4 regions of the Mesobacillus sp. LC4 genome follow, and region 2 is predicted to be linked to each of the others. Evidence: riboswitches for the same ligand, from Rfam matches in the RefSeq annotation. Region 2 holds a riboswitch; each other region holds the start of a gene.
The links. A riboswitch is a leader RNA that binds a small molecule or an ion and turns the genes downstream of it on or off. The one in region 2 is predicted to bind S-adenosylmethionine.

Region 1 (4,074 bases), on a different contig from region 2:
TAGATGCCTTCTGACATTGTATTAGGTTCTGGTACGAATTGATAAGTCAAATAGTGCTGCAATGCCTTGTAATCAAGGACGTCGTTTTCGAGCGCAAGCAGGATGCTCTTTTTCTCAGAACCAAAGAACGTGCGGTCGCCATCTTCAAAATAGAAGAAAGGCTTAATGCCGAAATGGTCACGAGCACCGTAAAGAACCTGCTCCTCTTTATCCCAGATGACAAATGCGAACATGCCGCGCAGCTTGTCGACAGCCTGCTCTTTTAGATGGCTGTAAAGAGCAATGATGACTTCCGTATCCGAATGAGTTTCGAAGCTTAGACCTTCTTCAATCAACTCTTCGCGAAGCTCAAGATAATTGTAGATTTCCCCGTTGAAAATGATCCAGTAGCGCTCATTTTCATAGGTCAATGGCTGATGGCCAGCCTCAAGATCAATAATACTCAGGCGGCGGAAGCCAAATTGGATATGCTCATCAAAGAAATATCCATCATCATCTGGACCGCGATGGGTGATGATGTCATTCATATTTTTAAACAGCTGCTTATCATCGCCGCTGAATTTCTGTGCATTTTCATGTACACAACCGATAAAGCCACACATTATGTACTTCACCTTCTCCATTTCAGAAAAAATTTATTGTTATTTTCCAATGATTTTACTACCCAAAAAACATACCATCTAATACTATCATTAAACGCAAAATTTTTGCAGTAAAATCTAAGGGAAATTTAAGGTAATACTCTATTTTACACCTTTTGGACCATACACAAACCTGATGATAATTTTGGTGTTCCTTGATTAGACGGTAAATAACAAGGGGAGTTACATATTTCTATGCAACTCCCCTTGTACTTTTTTATTTTCCTTGTGCCTGAGTGCGAAGCGTCTCAGCCTTGTCTGTGCGCTCCCATGGAAGGTCAACGTCAGAACGGCCAAAGTGTCCGTAAGCAGCTGTCTGCTTGTAGATTGGCTTGCGCAGGTCAAGCATGTTGATGATTCCAGCAGGGCGAAGGTCGAAGTTGCTTTCAACAACATCGATCAGTACATCCTCGCTTACTTTGCCTGTTCCAAAAGTATCGATTGAAATGGATACCGGACGGGCAACACCGATTGCGTATGCCAGCTGAACTTCAACCTTTTCAGCAAGGCCGGCAGCTACGATGTTTTTCGCAACGTAACGTGCAGCGTATGCCGCTGAACGGTCAACTTTTGTAGGATCCTTACCGGAGAATGCGCCTCCGCCGTGGCGAGCGTATCCGCCATAAGTATCAACAATGATTTTACGGCCAGTAAGACCAGCATCACCCTGCGGTCCGCCGATTACGAAACGGCCAGTTGGGTTGATGAAGTATTTTGTGTTCTCGTCGATCAATTCTGCCGGTACGACAGGATTGATCACGTGTTCCTTAAGATTGCGCTGGATTTGCTCAAGCGAAACTTCAGGATGGTGCTGAGTTGAGATAACGATCGTATCGATGCGGACTGGCTTGTCGTTTTCATCGTATTCAACCGTTACTTGAGTTTTACCGTCTGGACGAAGGTATGGAAGGATCTCTTCCTTGCGCACTTCAGTCAGGCGGCGTGAAAGCTTGTGAGCCAATGAAATCGGAAGAGGCATAAGCTCTTTCGTTTCATTACATGCAAAACCGAACATCAAGCCCTGGTCCCCAGCGCCGATTGCTTCGATTTCTGCATCGGACATTTGTCCTTCACGTGCTTCAAGAGCCTGGTCAACACCCATAGCGATGTCAGCAGACTGCTCATCAATGGAAGTCAACACTGCGCAAGTTTCAGAGTCGAAACCATACTTCGCGCGAGTATAACCAATTTCCTTGACGGTTTCACGAACAATTTTAGGTATATCTACGTATGTAGATGTAGTGATTTCGCCTGCAACTAGTACAAGGCCTGTCGTAACTGATGTTTCAGCAGCAACACGTGCATTAGCATCTTTTGCAAGGATCGCATCCAAAATCGCGTCAGAAATCTGGTCGCAAATTTTATCCGGATGGCCTTCTGTTACTGATTCAGAAGTGAACAAACGGCGTTTGTTTGACATCTGAGTTCCTCCCTCATGTATAAAAATTGATCGAGGCTGTCCCAATACAGACCTCGGGTTGATACGGTACTCATTCCCTATGTAGTATGAAATAAACGCTGAGTTTTTATTAGAAAAATTTGTTTAGGATTCATGGTGAATATCTTTTTTCCTAATCTCACCCACGGGAGCAATGACACCTAAGAAGGCATTCCAGCTGCAATTCAATGCATTGGACAGAAAAAAGCAATATAAAAAACCTCTCCATTTACGAGGAAAGGTTTTAGCTTAAATCCGCGCCTTTCGCTCTTATCGTTCAAGGGCAGTTCCCTTGCGTCAGGTTAGCACCTTTGCCCGGAAAAAGGTCAGCATTCCAAAAAGCTGTTTTTTCACGTCTGCAGGTTGCTGGGTTTCATTGGGCCTGTCCCTCCACCAGCTCGGGATAAGAGAGTATCCGTTCAAGTCCAAATCATAACGAAACTATAATGGCATGTCAATGGTTTTCTCGGTAAAATTGTCGATTGTTGTTGAAAGTTTTTCTGTAAACTAAAATGGTCTTGAAAAGCATCCTTTTCGCTTGACTATATAAAGAAAGAATTATATAACGCAAGATAGGTACAAGGTAATTTTTCGAGCGATTAGTATAGATTAATCGAACAAATGTGTTATACTAATATCGAGATGTAAACACTTACAAAATTATTAATCTTTTAAAAAAGGAAGGTATTCTCCGATGAATGTTGTAGGAATATCAAATGAACTTTCAGCATTATTAAGTGGCAGCAATGTGCAAATCCAGTTATCCGTTCCCCAGCTTGTTGAAAAAGTCCTGAACCGAAATGAAGGGCTCCTGACTTCAACTGGCGCTGTAAGAGCGACAACTGGTAAGTATACTGGCCGTTCACCTAAAGATAAATTCATTGTTGAAGAAGTGTCCGTAAAGGACAAAATTGACTGGGGCTCTGTTAATCAGCCGATTTCAGAAGAATCTTTCACAAAACTATATAATAAGGTATTGAATTTCCTTAAAGAAAAAGAAGAAGTATTCGTTTTCAAAGGATTTGCAGGTGCTGACACAAAACACCGCCTTCCGATTCAGGTTATCAATGAATACGCCTGGCATAACCTTTTCGCCCATCAATTGTTCATCCGCCCAACAGAGGAAGAGCTTGTGGACCATGAATCTGAATTCACAGTGATCTCTGCCCCAACTTTTAAAGCGGATCCAAAAGTTGATGGAACAAATTCCGAAACATTCATCATCGTCTCCTTCGAACAGCGCGTCGTGTTGATCGGCGGAACAGAATATGCGGGCGAAATGAAGAAGTCCATTTTCTCTGTAATGAACTACCTTCTGCCTGAAAGCGGCATCCTTTCCATGCACTGCTCTGCAAACGTGGGACGCGAAGGCGATGTAGCCTTGTTCTTCGGTCTGTCCGGAACAGGAAAAACGACTCTTTCAGCTGATAACAATCGCCGTTTGATTGGTGATGATGAGCATGGCTGGTCAGCTAACGGTGTGTTCAACATCGAAGGCGGCTGCTACGCAAAGTGCATCAACTTATCTAAGGAAAAAGAACCGCAGATTTATGACGCGATTCGTTTTGGTTCAGTGCTTGAAAATGTCGTCGTCGATGAAGAAACACGTGTGGCAGATTATGATGACGGCAGCCTGACTGAAAATACTCGTGCAGCCTATCCGATTCAGGCGATCGAAAACATCGTGGACCCAAGCATTGCCGGACATCCAAACGCGATCGTCTTCCTAACTGCTGATGCATTCGGAGTACTGCCTCCAATCGCCAAGTTAACGAAGGAGCAGGCAATGTACCACTTCCTGAGTGGATATACATCAAAGCTTGCTGGAACTGAGCGCGGCATCACTTCTCCGCAGGCAACGTTCTCAACTTGCTTCGGATCACCTTTCCTTCCGCTTGCAGCAACAAGATACGCGGAAATGCTCGGTGAAAAGATCGATGAGCACAATGCAAAGGTATTTCTCGTGAACACAGGATGGACAGGCGGAGAATACGG
Region 2 (4,074 bases):
AGGTTCATGCTGGAAAGAATTTCAGTTGCCTGTTTGAAAAGCTGCTTCCAATTTACCCAGTGTTTATTTTCTGCTGCCTGCACTGTGTGATTAAGCATGATATTTTCAGCAACTGTCAGGGATGGGATGATGGCTGTATCAACCTCCTGGTAAACGGTCTGGATTCCAAGTTTCTGCGCATCTGCCGGCTTGCGGATTTCCACCTTCCTGCCATCAAGCTGGATTTCACCGGTGAAATGGTCGTGGGCTCCAGAAAGCACCTTCATTAATGTGGATTTGCCAGCGCCATTAGCACCAATCAACGCATGGATGCTGCCCGTTTCTGTGCTGAAATCCACCTCATTCAGCGCACGCACTCCCGGAAAGTCAATACTGATGTTTTTCATTTGAAGTTTCATCCCCGGGCCTCCTCTCTATCATTCTGCAAAGCAGACACTCTCGTAAGTTTGAGAGTGTCTGTTTTGTTTTGTTTGAGTGTAAACTGGAAAAAATCGTGCGGAATTTCCAATTCGCTATAAAAGTGAAATTCTCGCTATATATATTGAAAAGTCGCTATATTATTGGAAAAGTCGCTATATAATCGAGAAAGTCGCTATATAATATTTTTTTCAGCTATAAAAACTTCTCAACCAACCATTTCAATAGTTATTTCTTATAATGATCCTTCAATTTCTCCATCCAGTCTTCCAAAAATGCATCCGATTTGCCCCAGCCTTCGATGATTTCAGCTAAATTCGCCATGTTCACCGGCTCTTTTGACTGCTGGAGCTCTTCCTGGGAAATCAGTGATGCTTCTAAGTCGTAGCTTGCTGGAGTTTCTTCACCTGCAAGCTTTTTCGCAAGCAATCTCATATTCACTTCCCCAATCAGCTTTGGATCAACAGCGGCCGTGTATTTCCATGAGCTTCCATCTCCCTGGATTTCCTGCAGGTCAGCATTGGATACATCAATTCCGTAAATCTTGATTTCATCGCGGCCCGCTTCCTTGATGGCACGTGCTGCACCGATCGCAAACGCGTCCCAAGTTGCGAAAATCGCGTCAATTTCTCCTTTTGGATGCTTATTCAGCATGGCTGCAACAGCGTTCTGCGTCTGGACGCTTGTATCAGCGGCGGCCACTCCGAATCTCTCAACTTCTTTGATTCCCGGATTCGCCTTTAAGGTTTCCTGGTAAACTTTATTTCTTCTGACCATCGGCGGGAAGCCATCTACCCATAGATAAACGATATTTGCTTCGCCATTTTGGTCTTTCACAAGCTGGTCCAGCGCCTGTGTGGCGAGGGCTTCATCGTCCTGGGAAGTAAGAGTGACACCTTCTACCTGAGCAAGGTCTGGATTCGAATCAAAAGTCACGACACTTTTGCCCTCATCCACTAACTTTTTCACATCATCTACTGTTGCCGCATCGTCACCATGCGAGATGATGAATCCATCATAATCCTGCTGCAGCCCTTGGTTAATCGCGTCATGGAATTTTGCTGTATCTCCATTCGCAGTAAAAACATCTACCTTGAAGCCAAGAGCTTCTCCTTCTGCTTTTGCTCCGGCTAAAAATTGTGCAGTATGGTCGTCTCCGCCGATCTTGCGGATCACTTTAATTTTGACTTCCTCACCTTTGGCAAATCGCTCCGGAACTCCCTCAACAGGACCAGAGGCCGTCTTCGTCTCTCCCCCGCCACAGCCTGTCAGCAGCAATGCAGAAGCAACTGCACCTAAAAATACTTTTTTCATTCCTTTTTTCATCTGAATTTCCCCCTTTGATTGATCTGCCTGTCTAACACAAATAAAAAAACCTCTCCAGAAAAGAGAGGTTTCAAACGCAGTAAAAATGCAAAGGTCGGATTCCTCTCTTATCTTTCAAAACAAAAAAAATTGTTTTGCAGGATTTAGCACCAATTCCAATTGGAACGGTTGCTGGGCGTCATAGGGCCAGTCCCTCTGCCACTCTTGATAAGAGAATTTCTTTATTGAGTTAATGTTGCAAATCGATAAATTTTACTTTAAACTCCTATACTCATATTGTCAATATTATTTCGAAAATTTAATTTTATTCTTTTTTCACACCAAGCAAAAAGGAAGACTCCAATCGGAATCTTCCTTTTTCAATTAACCTCTCCCTGCAGCGGTCATCCATTCAAACTGGCGAAGCTTCACTTCGTACAGTGTCAATGGGTCGCGGTACAGCTCTGGGTTGATTCTCATTTTTTCAAGCTCGGTCTTGCCATAACCAATTTCGGAATTGGCATCTTCTACTGCTTTTTCTAGTACGTTGAATGGATTTTTGAAGAACAGGTTCACGTCGCGTTCAATCGATTTTTCAAAAATCTCGAATTGCTGCAGGAATCTTTTCGCGGTGGTCACGCCGATCTCATAATAATCTTCTGTCTCCAGATAGGTTTTATATCGGTTATAAAGCATCGCATTGTTTTGCGGCAGCACGCCTAGCAGCTTGCCTGCGCTCTTCAGGAAGAATTGCTGCGGTGTCGAGCGGTTCATGATGTTGATTTTTTCATAGTGAACGCCGTTCGTCATCCGATTTGCATCGCGGCGCCAATCATCAAGTACCCTGAAATCGCAGTCCAGGCTGATCCGTTCATCTCCATACATCGAGTTAAAACCGTCAGCCATTTCATTCAAATAGTTTTGGCTATGATCGAATTCGTCCTTCGAATGCTGAATCCATCCTTGCAAATCCTCATGGAATTTCGGCAACAGTGTTTCATCAAGATATTCTCTTATCTTCTTGTTCATCGCTTCATCCATTTCAGTATGGATTTTTCCGAAATCGCTGTCCTCTGTTACCAATTCAGAACAACTCCGCAGGATTTCCGGAATTTTTTCAATGATTTCCGTACGGGTTTCGTCCTTGATTTTACGGTATGACTTCTGAATGGATTTCGATTTCTCTTCCTCGATGTCACCCAGTTGATTGATCGCACCATTCAGCTTGCTTACCATCTCTTCGTTCCAGCTGATTGTTTCCATATGGTCATTTTCAATTTCAATCCGTTTATCAAGCAAATACGTGATCGCCCTTCTCACAAAGAATTGCAGTTTTGCTGTGCGCTCCTGATCGAAGTCTACTGTGCTTCTGTTTGCTTTGATAAAATCAGAGAAATCTCTCAACTGCTTGCCTTTATCATAAGTAGCTGAGAAAGCGAACATCTTTGCTTCAGGATAGTATTGGCTGATTTCCGCTGATGTTTGGTCGAATACTTCTATTGCCTCTTGCTGACTGTAGACAGCATCTATTTTATTCAACAGGAAGTGAATAGGAAGCTGCGGGAAGTACTCGGATATTTTCGTGAGGATTTCCCTTTCTTTTTCCGTAAAAGGGTCATTTGCGTTAAGCACGAATAATAGGCTGTCAGCAAACCTCAAGTAATTGTACAACGGATGATTGTCATAGTTATTACGATTGATTCCTGGAGAATCAATTAGCGCCAACTGATGGTCGTGCAGGAATGGGAACTGAGCTCTGAAGTCAATGATCGTTTCCTTTTTATGGTTCTGGCGGCGAACTCCGGCGGATTCCTTGAAGTCCTCGAGATCCGTGATTTGGCGGACTGCCGTATCGTTAATTTCCTGGATTTCCGGATTCTCATCGTTCATGAACCTGATGACAGCACCAGTTGGAGTTGTAATCAGCTCTTCGCCAACAATCGTATTGACGAAGGATGACTTTCCATTTCCGGATAAACCGGCAATCAGCAGATTATGGACATTGGTTTCCTGGAGCTCACGGACCATCCATTTTATCCTGTTGCCTACTTCGATTTCATGGTTCTCAGCCCACTTAATGATGGTCTCAAATAACTGCATGCTATCTTCGTATCCATTATCGTATTGACGCGAATTCAGGACAAGGTTCTCCGCGTCGTGAATCGCCGACGTGGTTATGGTTCCTGGAAAAACCTCATTCCAAGCAATGATTGATGATGCTGAAACAAGGCTGTTAACTGGACTCGTAATTTTCAGCCAGTTCGTCAGCAACTCAGGAATCAGCGGTGAGATTTCCTTAATCAACCGATCTCCATTAATCAATTCGAAGTAAGTGTCCTGATAGACCGCTGA
Region 3 (4,074 bases), on a different contig from region 2:
GGGGAGATCATCAATAAATACAATGCCCTACACACTGCAGGGAAAACCAATCCTTCTTTAAGTGGAACAAACACTGTTGGATCTGGTGTAGGAGTTCTTGGAGACACGAAATCATTGAATACTCTTCTTTCAAGCGGCTCTTATTATTTGCAGGATAATACAAGAGGGAATGGAGTATTCACATACGATGCAAAGAATCGCCAGAGAACGCCAGGTTCCCTCTGGGTGGATGCTGATAATAATTTGAACGCTTCTTATGACGGTGCAGCTGTAGATGCTCACTACTATGCAGGACTGACTTATGATTACTATAAAGACACTTATGGTCGCAATTCATATGACAATAAAGGCGCAGCATTGAAATCTACTGTCCATTATGGCAGAAGTTATAACAATGCTTTCTGGAATGGCCAGCAGATGGTTTATGGTGACGGAGATGGAACTACATTCATCCCGCTTTCCGGCGGTCTTGATGTTGTGGCGCATGAGCTGACCCACGCTGTAACTGATTTTAGTTCAGACCTTGTTTACCAGTATGAATCAGGTGCTTTGAACGAGGCGATTTCTGATATCTTCGGTACGCTTGCTGAATTCCATGACAACAATAATCCTGATTTTGAAATCGGTGAAGATATCTACACACCAAATAAAGCCGGCGATGCCCTTCGTTCCATGAGTGACCCTGCTAAATACGGCGATCCAGATCACTATTCTGTTCGTTACACTGGCACGTCCGATAATGGTGGAGTCCATATCAACAGCGGAATCATCAATAAAGCTGCCTACCTGCTGAGCGAAGGCGGTTCACATTATGGAGTATCCGTACCAGGAATCGGTACAGAAAAATTGGGTGCGATCTTCTATAGAGCAAACACAGTCTATTTCACATCTTCCACTAACTTCAGCCAGGCACGAGCCGGAGCTGTACAAGCAGCAAAAGATCTTTACGGATCCACTTCCGCAGAAGTAAATGCTGTCAATAAAGCTTTTGATGCTGTAGGAGTATATTAATAGGTAAATATTTAAGGCAGACTGGCTCATCTTTTAGAGATGAGCTAGTTTTTTCATTCTGTTCTTTTGTTAATTGGCTTTCTGCTGGAATAAGTGCTGGGCTGTTCTTGACAGGTTCGCCTCCTTTAACTGAGAAGCTGTCAAAAAAACAAAGTATTCTTGACAGGTTTGCCCCGATAAGCTGAAAAGCTGTCATAAAAACAACGTATTCTTGACAGGTTTGCCCCGATAAGCTGAAAAGCTGTCAAAAAAACAACGTATTCTTGACAGGTTTGCCCCAATCAACTTAAAAGCTGTCAAAAAAACAGCAGATTCTTGACAGGTTTGCCTCTATAAGCCGAAAAGCTGTCAAAAAAACAGCAGATTCTTGACAGGTTTGCCCCGATAAGCTGAAAAGCTGTCAAAAAAACAACGTATTCTTGACAGGTTTGCCCCGATCAACTTAAAAGCTGTCAAAAAAACAGCAGATTCTTGACAGGTTTGCGTCCATAAACTGAAAAGCTGTCAAAAAAACATCCTATTCTTGACAGGTTCGCCTCCATAAGCTGAAAAGCTGTCAAAAAAACATCCTATTCTTGACAGGTTCGCCTCCATAAGCTGAAAAGTTGTCAAAAAAACAACGTATTCTTGACAGGGTTATGCCTTTAATCTGAAAACCTATCATAATAACATCAGATTCATGACAGCAGTAGCCCCCTTATCCCCCAGAATCTATCAAAAACAAATTAATTCGCACACCCACCATGATTTTTTACCTATTTACTTCACCGCTTTAATTTAATGATTGACATTCATCCTTAACAGCTGTAATATTTAGAGAAATTTAATAATTCAATAATATGAAATCTTATCCAGAGAAGCTGAGGGTCCTGGCCCAATGAAGCTTCAGCAACCTTCAACCTTGTTTGTTGAAAAGGTGCTAATTCCAGCAAGTTTTTTTAACTTGGCAGATAAGAAGAATGGCTATCATCTGTAAAAGTCTTCTTCTTAAGAAGGCTTTTTTTGTTTTATTAAGGACTTCCCGCATTGTTTTCTGGAGCTTATGTGGAACCTGTCTGTTTTAAACCGAAGGTAAAACAAAAATTGCCCTCCACTACATCTTTAGGAGTGAGTCTATTGGCAGAAATCGATACAAAGCTTGCACAGCTTGGAAACAGGAGTGAAACAATAACAGGAGCCGTCAATCCACCAATCTATTTGACGACAGCCTATCGGCACGAAGGGATTGGCCAGTCCAGCGGCTATGATTATGTCCGCACCGGCAATCCTACTCGTGAAATTCTTGAGAAGGCGATCGCAGACCTGGAGGAGGGTGATCGCGGCTTTGCCTGCAGCTCCGGAATGGCAGCAATCTGGACCGTTCTTTCACTATTCGAGCACGGAGATGAATGGATTGTCTCTAAGGATTTATATGGAGGCACTTATCGTCTTCTCGAACAAGGTTTCAAAAAATGGGGATTACACAGTACTTATTCTGACATGTCTGATCTAAGCGAAATCAAAACGGCCATAACCCAAAAGACGAAGGCTCTTTTTGTAGAGACGCCGACGAATCCGCTGATGGAACAAGCAGATATTGAAGCAATTGCCAAGATTGCTAAAGAGAACGGTATTCTTCTGATTGTTGATAATACCTTCTACACTCCCCTGCTGCAAAAACCATTGACTTTAGGTGCCGATATCGTCATTCACAGTGCAACTAAATATCTTGGAGGGCATAATGACGTGCTTGCAGGCCTGATCGTGGCAAAGGGTGAGCATCTATGTGAATCCCTCTTCCTCCATCATAATGGCGGTGGAGCGGTCTTAAGTCCATTCGACTCCTGGCTGCTGATCCGTGGTATGAAGACATTGTCATTAAGAATGGAACGCCATGAGAAAAATGCCAGTGAATTGGTCGGTTATTTACAGCATCATCCTGCAGTGAAGGATGTCCTTTATCCCGGAAGAGGCGGAATGATTTCTTTCAGGGTACATTCACCTGCCATGGTCAATCCATTTTTACAAAGTCTATCAGTCATCACGTTTGCTGAAAGTCTTGGCGGAGTTGAAAGCTTTATTACCTATCCTGCAACACAGACACATGCTGACATCCCGGCAGAAATACGAGAAAAAACGGGTGTTTGTGAAAGGCTGCTGCGGTTCTCGGTGGGAATCGAAAATGTGGAGGATTTGAAATCTGACTTGGATCATTCATTCAATAAAGCACGCCAGGAGGTTGAAGTTTTATGAGCCATCCATATACTTTCGAAACCCAGCTTCTGCATAACAAGCATAAATTTGACCCTGCAACCGGTGGAGTGAGTGTGCCCATCCAGCATGCCTCTACCTTCCATCAGCTCTCGGCAGACAAGTTCGGGAAATATGATTATAGCCGCAGCCTTAATCCCACCAGAGAGGCGCTTGAGGACATTATCGCCGAGCTTGAAGGGGGTATCCGGGGTTTTGCTTTTTCTTCTGGAATGGCAGCAATTTCAACGGCATTTTTGCTTCTCTCGCAGGGTGATCATGTGGTCGTCACCGAGGATGTTTATGGCGGGACATACCGGATGGTGACACTGGTGTTGAACCGTTTTGGTATTGAGCACACTTTTGTCGATATGACCGATCTTGAGGCAGTGGAACAAGCGATCAGGCCAAACACAGCCCTGCTATATGCAGAAACGCCTTCCAACCCCCTGTTAAAAGTAACGGATATTGCCGCGATCAGCGAAATAGCGAAGAGTCACGGTGCCCTAACCTTTGTTGATAACACTTTCATGACACCCTACTTGCAGCGACCTCTTGAATTCGGAGCTGATATTGTCCTTCACAGCGCTACAAAGTTTTTATCCGGCCACAGTGATACGGTCGCGGGTCTAGCGGTAGTCAAGGATGAAGAACTGGCAAAAAGGCTGTATTCCCTTCAGAACTCATTTGGTGCAGTCTTGGGGGTACAGGATGCATGGCTTGTGATGCGAGGCATGAAGACTCTGTCGGTCAGAATGAATCAGTCTCAGGAAAGCGCCAAGAAAATCGCTGAATTTTTACATAAACAGCCTTTCATCAAGAATGTCTTTTACC
Region 4 (4,074 bases), 170 kb from region 2:
TTGTCCGACAGAGACGGTGCGCTTTTTGCTGACAAGTATCGCGATGATTTCCGTTCCGTCCAGTGCTCCGCCTGCCCGGATGACCAAACCGACACCTGTACCCAGGATAACTGCGCCGATGATAGTCGCTAGAAATAAATCATCTGTCACAGGGGCAAAATGGTGTAAATAAGCGGTCGCGGCGGATAAAATGATGACGCCATACAAAGTGCGAAGCGTGAATTTCAAACCCATCCTCCGATATCCGATATACAGGAATGGGAGGTTGAAAACAATCAGGAAAATACTCATCGAGATGTTCGTCAGTTCCGCTGCAATGATGGATAGCCCGATGACCCCTCCATCAAGAATTGCGTTAGGAACCAGGAACAGGTCGAGCCCAAAAGCCGCGATAATCGCCCCGATTGTGATGGTCACAAGCTGTGTGACCTCTATAACTATTCTCTTTTTCTTCGTTGCTGCCACTGAATATCAATCCCTTTTCTATAAAAATAACATCTGTGAATTAGTAATGTATGTACTATACTTATTGTATCAAACATAATGTTCATCTGGAATTTTTACATTATATATCCATGATTAGTAAAAGTACTAAATGGGGTAAGGAGAAAGGGAAGTTATTTGAAATTACGGAGGGGCTATCTTGGTTAATAATACTCAGAATAAACATAGATTCAATCATCAGTCAGGTTCAAAAAAACAGGCTGGTAAAAATAAAAAGTCATATATTCGTACAAATCCTAAGCAGCAAGTGTCAGATGAAAACAGACTGAAGCGAGTCGATGAAAAGGAACAAAAGCACCCTGGTAAAAAAGACAACGAAAGTGCGGATTCATCCAATACAGCTGGAAAAGGAAACGGCAACTCGCCGTCAAAAGTAAAACCAGACAACAAGCAGATTAGACGCGGGAAGAGTTCCTCATCTGAAGAACAATTAAAAAGTGGTAATGGTAACTCATCCTCCAATCAATCCAAAAGTAAAAATGGTAATGGGAAACCATCTTCTCAACAATCCAATAATGGGAATGGGAAAAAGCGAGGCAATGATGATGGAAGGAATCCCGAATCAGGCACCAATGCTTCTGAGGAGCATGAGGTAAAACATAAGGAGCAATCCGGAAAGTTCGAGACAGCTTTTAACAGGATTCATAAAGCGTTGAAGGAAATGGTGAAGGGAACGGACAGTGATGCGTTTGTCGAACTGCTGTATTCAGGCTATAAAAATCATTCATTAGTGCGTAAATATAAAAGTGAGCTTCATCAGTTTGCGAAGCTTCGCAATGCGATTGTCCATGAGCGGGTGAACGCGGATTATTATATCGCCGAGCCTCATATCGAAGTGGTTGAACGGATCGAGGAGATATGCAGGGAGTTCGAGAAGCCGCAGACAGCGTTATCGATCGCGACCAGCCCTGTGTTTTATTATTATGAAGATGCGTATCTTAAAGATGTTCTAAAGGTGATCAATAAGTTTGATTTCACAAGATTCCCTGTCTATGACAAGGATGATAAATATATTGCCCTGCTGACTTCAACGGAAATCATCCAGTGGATGGCGAAGCATTTTTCAGATAGCGTCGTGCATTTTGAGGACGTGAGGGTCAAGGAGCTACTGACGAAGGGGAAAAATTACTTTGTGACCTTTGTCGATGAGGATGCATCTTTGTATCATATTGAAGAGTTATTCGAGCGTTACCATACAAGAGGAAAAAAACTGCAGGCCGTCATCATCACGGAAACCGGTGACCGCCACGGGAAGCCAATTGGCGTGATCACGCCTTGGGACTTGCTTGACAGCGATCCGGAAGATTGAGTTTGTGCGATCTGTCATATACGTAAGACGAACGGTACCTAGGTATGAACTGTCAAGTGTGTATCACGAACGGTGCCGAGGTATGAACTGTCAAGTGTGTATCACGAACGGTGCCTCCGAAGTATGAACTGTCATTTATGTATTACGAACGGTACCGAAAGGATGAACCCTCATTGACGGAAAGCCGGAGAGGCTGGTATACTTCAGCTATTAAAAAACTATTTTTAAACCCGAAATAACTCTTATCCAGAGCGGCGGAGGGACAGGCCCTTTGAAGCCCGGCAACCTTATTTTTTTACGATGAAAGGTGCTGAGTTCTGAAGATTGCAGTCTGAAGATAAGAGAGGCTGATTGAACTGTAACCTCTCCTTATTGGAGAGGTTTTTTTATGATTGTTTTTACCATACGACTACGAATTCTAAAAGCAGGTGACAAGATGGCTAAAAAGTTTGAAACAGAAGTATTGCATTCAGTACATACGAAGCAACAGGGAATTAAAAGCAAGGCTACCCCGATATATCAGACGTCGGCTTTTACTTTCGATGACCTTGATGAGCTGGAGGGCTTTTATCAGGGAGAAGGGAATTATTTGTATTCCAGGGTTGGCAATCCGAATACGGATGAACTGGGTCAAGCCGTAGCAGCGCTTGAGTATGCAGAAGATGGAGTGGCGGCTTCTTCAGGGCTGGCTGGGATTTTAGCGGGTGTTCTGGCAGTTGTGAAAAATGGCGACCATATCGTGGCGGCTGATGATGTTTATGGCGGAAGTTTTCATATGCTGAAGGCTGAATTGGAACGCTTTGGAATCGAGACGACCTTTGTAGCGTTTGCGGATTTGCAAAATGTAGAACAGGCGATCCGACCGAATACGAAGCTTCTATATACTGAGTCCATCACAAATCCGCTTCTTCGTGTGGAAAAATTGGTAGAGGTCATCGCGCTTGCCAAGAAAAGAGATCTGATTGTTTTGGTGGATAATACATTTGCAACGCCGCTTCATGTTCGCCCGTTCACACTAGGAGCTGACCTGGTTGTCCACAGCGCGACTAAATACATTGGCGGCCATAGTGATGTCACATCAGGTGTCGTTGTTGGCAAGAAGGAGCTGATTGCAGAAGCACGTGCGAGGATCGTGAACCTCGGTGCGAACCTCAGTCCGTTTGAAGCGTGGCTTACATGCAGGGGGTTGAAGACTCTGGCGTTAAGAATGAAAACTCAATCAGAGAATGCCAGGATGCTGGCTGATAGTCTGAATGAAAATAAGAATGTCGCAAAGGTTTATTATCCATTTACTGAAGGTGAAAAGGGATTCGGCGCCATCGTAAGTATTGAACTCGCAGAACAGGTGGATGCAGATCAATTTTTCAAATCGCTTGGTTGGATTAAAATTGTGCCAACACTTGCAGGAGTCGAAACAACGGTCTCCCATCCACTGAAAACTTCCCATCGCGCGCTGCCGCCAGAGGCACAGGCAGAGCTTGGAATCACGTATCGACTAGTCAGGATTTCAGTTGGAATCGAAAATAGCGAGGATATCATTCAGCAATTTGAAGCAGCACTGTCTGCGGCTGTGGAAAAATAATCTGGAAGTAAATGAGCTACTTTGCACTGTTGCTTTTTAACTAAATGTAGATTTCAAAGAAAAAAATGTCCCATTTTATCGTTCGACATAAGGTTTACGCCTCTTGTATGCGGGTATTTTTAAAGGGACTACTCGTCTAAAGGAGGCTTTTATTATGTTTGAACATGAAAAACATCTTGTAGGAGTATATGATAACGAGCAAGACGCAATCCAGGCTGTTGAGGACCTGAAAAGACAGGGATACTCAACTGATGACATCTCTGTTATCAGTAAGAACGAAGATGAGATTCACGATGTCAATGAAGCAACCGGTACAAAGACTGAGGAAGGTCTGGCTGCAGGTGCAGCAACAGGAGGCGTATTAGGCGGCCTTACTGGATTATTGGCAGGCATCGGTGCGCTAGCGATTCCTGGAATTGGTCCAATCGTAGCTGCGGGCCCAATCGCTGCGACACTTACAGGTGCAGCAGTAGGCGCAGGTGCAGGCGGATTAGCCGGAGCACTGATCGGAATGGGCATTCCGGAAGATGAAGCGGAACGTTACGAAGGCTATGTAAAAGAAGGTAAGATTCTTGTAGTTGTCGAGCGTGACGAAAACAGAGTCGGCCTGAATGATAATGCTACAGCGGTTGATGGCACAAGGAATGTAGACCCAGTCGATGCACCACTGACTTCGGAC

Region 1: it holds a riboswitch for S-adenosylmethionine, as region 2 does, so the genes downstream of both, metK (methionine adenosyltransferase) here and AB5I83_RS11315 (sugar ABC transporter substrate-binding protein) in region 2, are expected to answer to the same signal.
Region 3: it holds a riboswitch for S-adenosylmethionine, as region 2 does, so the genes downstream of both, AB5I83_RS05760 (methionine biosynthesis PLP-dependent protein) here and AB5I83_RS11315 (sugar ABC transporter substrate-binding protein) in region 2, are expected to answer to the same signal.
Region 4: it holds a riboswitch for S-adenosylmethionine, as region 2 does, so the genes downstream of both, AB5I83_RS12195 (trans-sulfuration enzyme family protein) here and AB5I83_RS11315 (sugar ABC transporter substrate-binding protein) in region 2, are expected to answer to the same signal.

Annotation. Positions count from the first base shown of each region.
Region 1 covers NZ_JBGCUB010000007.1:29,656-33,729, reverse strand. Annotated here, with positions in the region: gene asnB (asparagine synthase (glutamine-hydrolyzing)) at 1-602, opposite strand, end outside; gene metK (methionine adenosyltransferase) at 859-2,061, opposite strand; SAM riboswitch class I at 2,347-2,489, opposite strand; gene pckA (phosphoenolpyruvate carboxykinase (ATP)) at 2,774-4,074, shown strand, end outside.
Region 2 covers NZ_JBGCUB010000003.1:90,653-94,726, forward strand. Annotated here, with positions in the region: gene AB5I83_RS11310 (sugar ABC transporter ATP-binding protein) at 1-398, opposite strand, end outside; gene AB5I83_RS11315 (sugar ABC transporter substrate-binding protein) at 646-1,743, opposite strand; SAM riboswitch class I at 1,848-1,957, opposite strand; gene AB5I83_RS11320 (dynamin family protein) at 2,107-4,074, opposite strand, start outside.
Region 3 covers NZ_JBGCUB010000001.1:1,121,037-1,125,110, forward strand. Annotated here, with positions in the region: gene AB5I83_RS05755 (M4 family metallopeptidase) at 1-1,011, shown strand, start outside; SAM riboswitch class I at 1,856-1,968, shown strand; gene AB5I83_RS05760 (methionine biosynthesis PLP-dependent protein) at 2,128-3,243, shown strand; gene metC (cystathionine beta-lyase) at 3,240-4,074, shown strand, end outside.
Region 4 covers NZ_JBGCUB010000003.1:264,590-268,663, reverse strand. Annotated here, with positions in the region: gene AB5I83_RS12205 (YitT family protein) at 1-465, opposite strand, end outside; gene AB5I83_RS12200 (CBS domain-containing protein) at 644-1,813, shown strand; SAM riboswitch class I at 2,053-2,157, shown strand; gene AB5I83_RS12195 (trans-sulfuration enzyme family protein) at 2,250-3,395, shown strand; gene AB5I83_RS12190 (general stress protein) at 3,550-4,074, shown strand, end outside.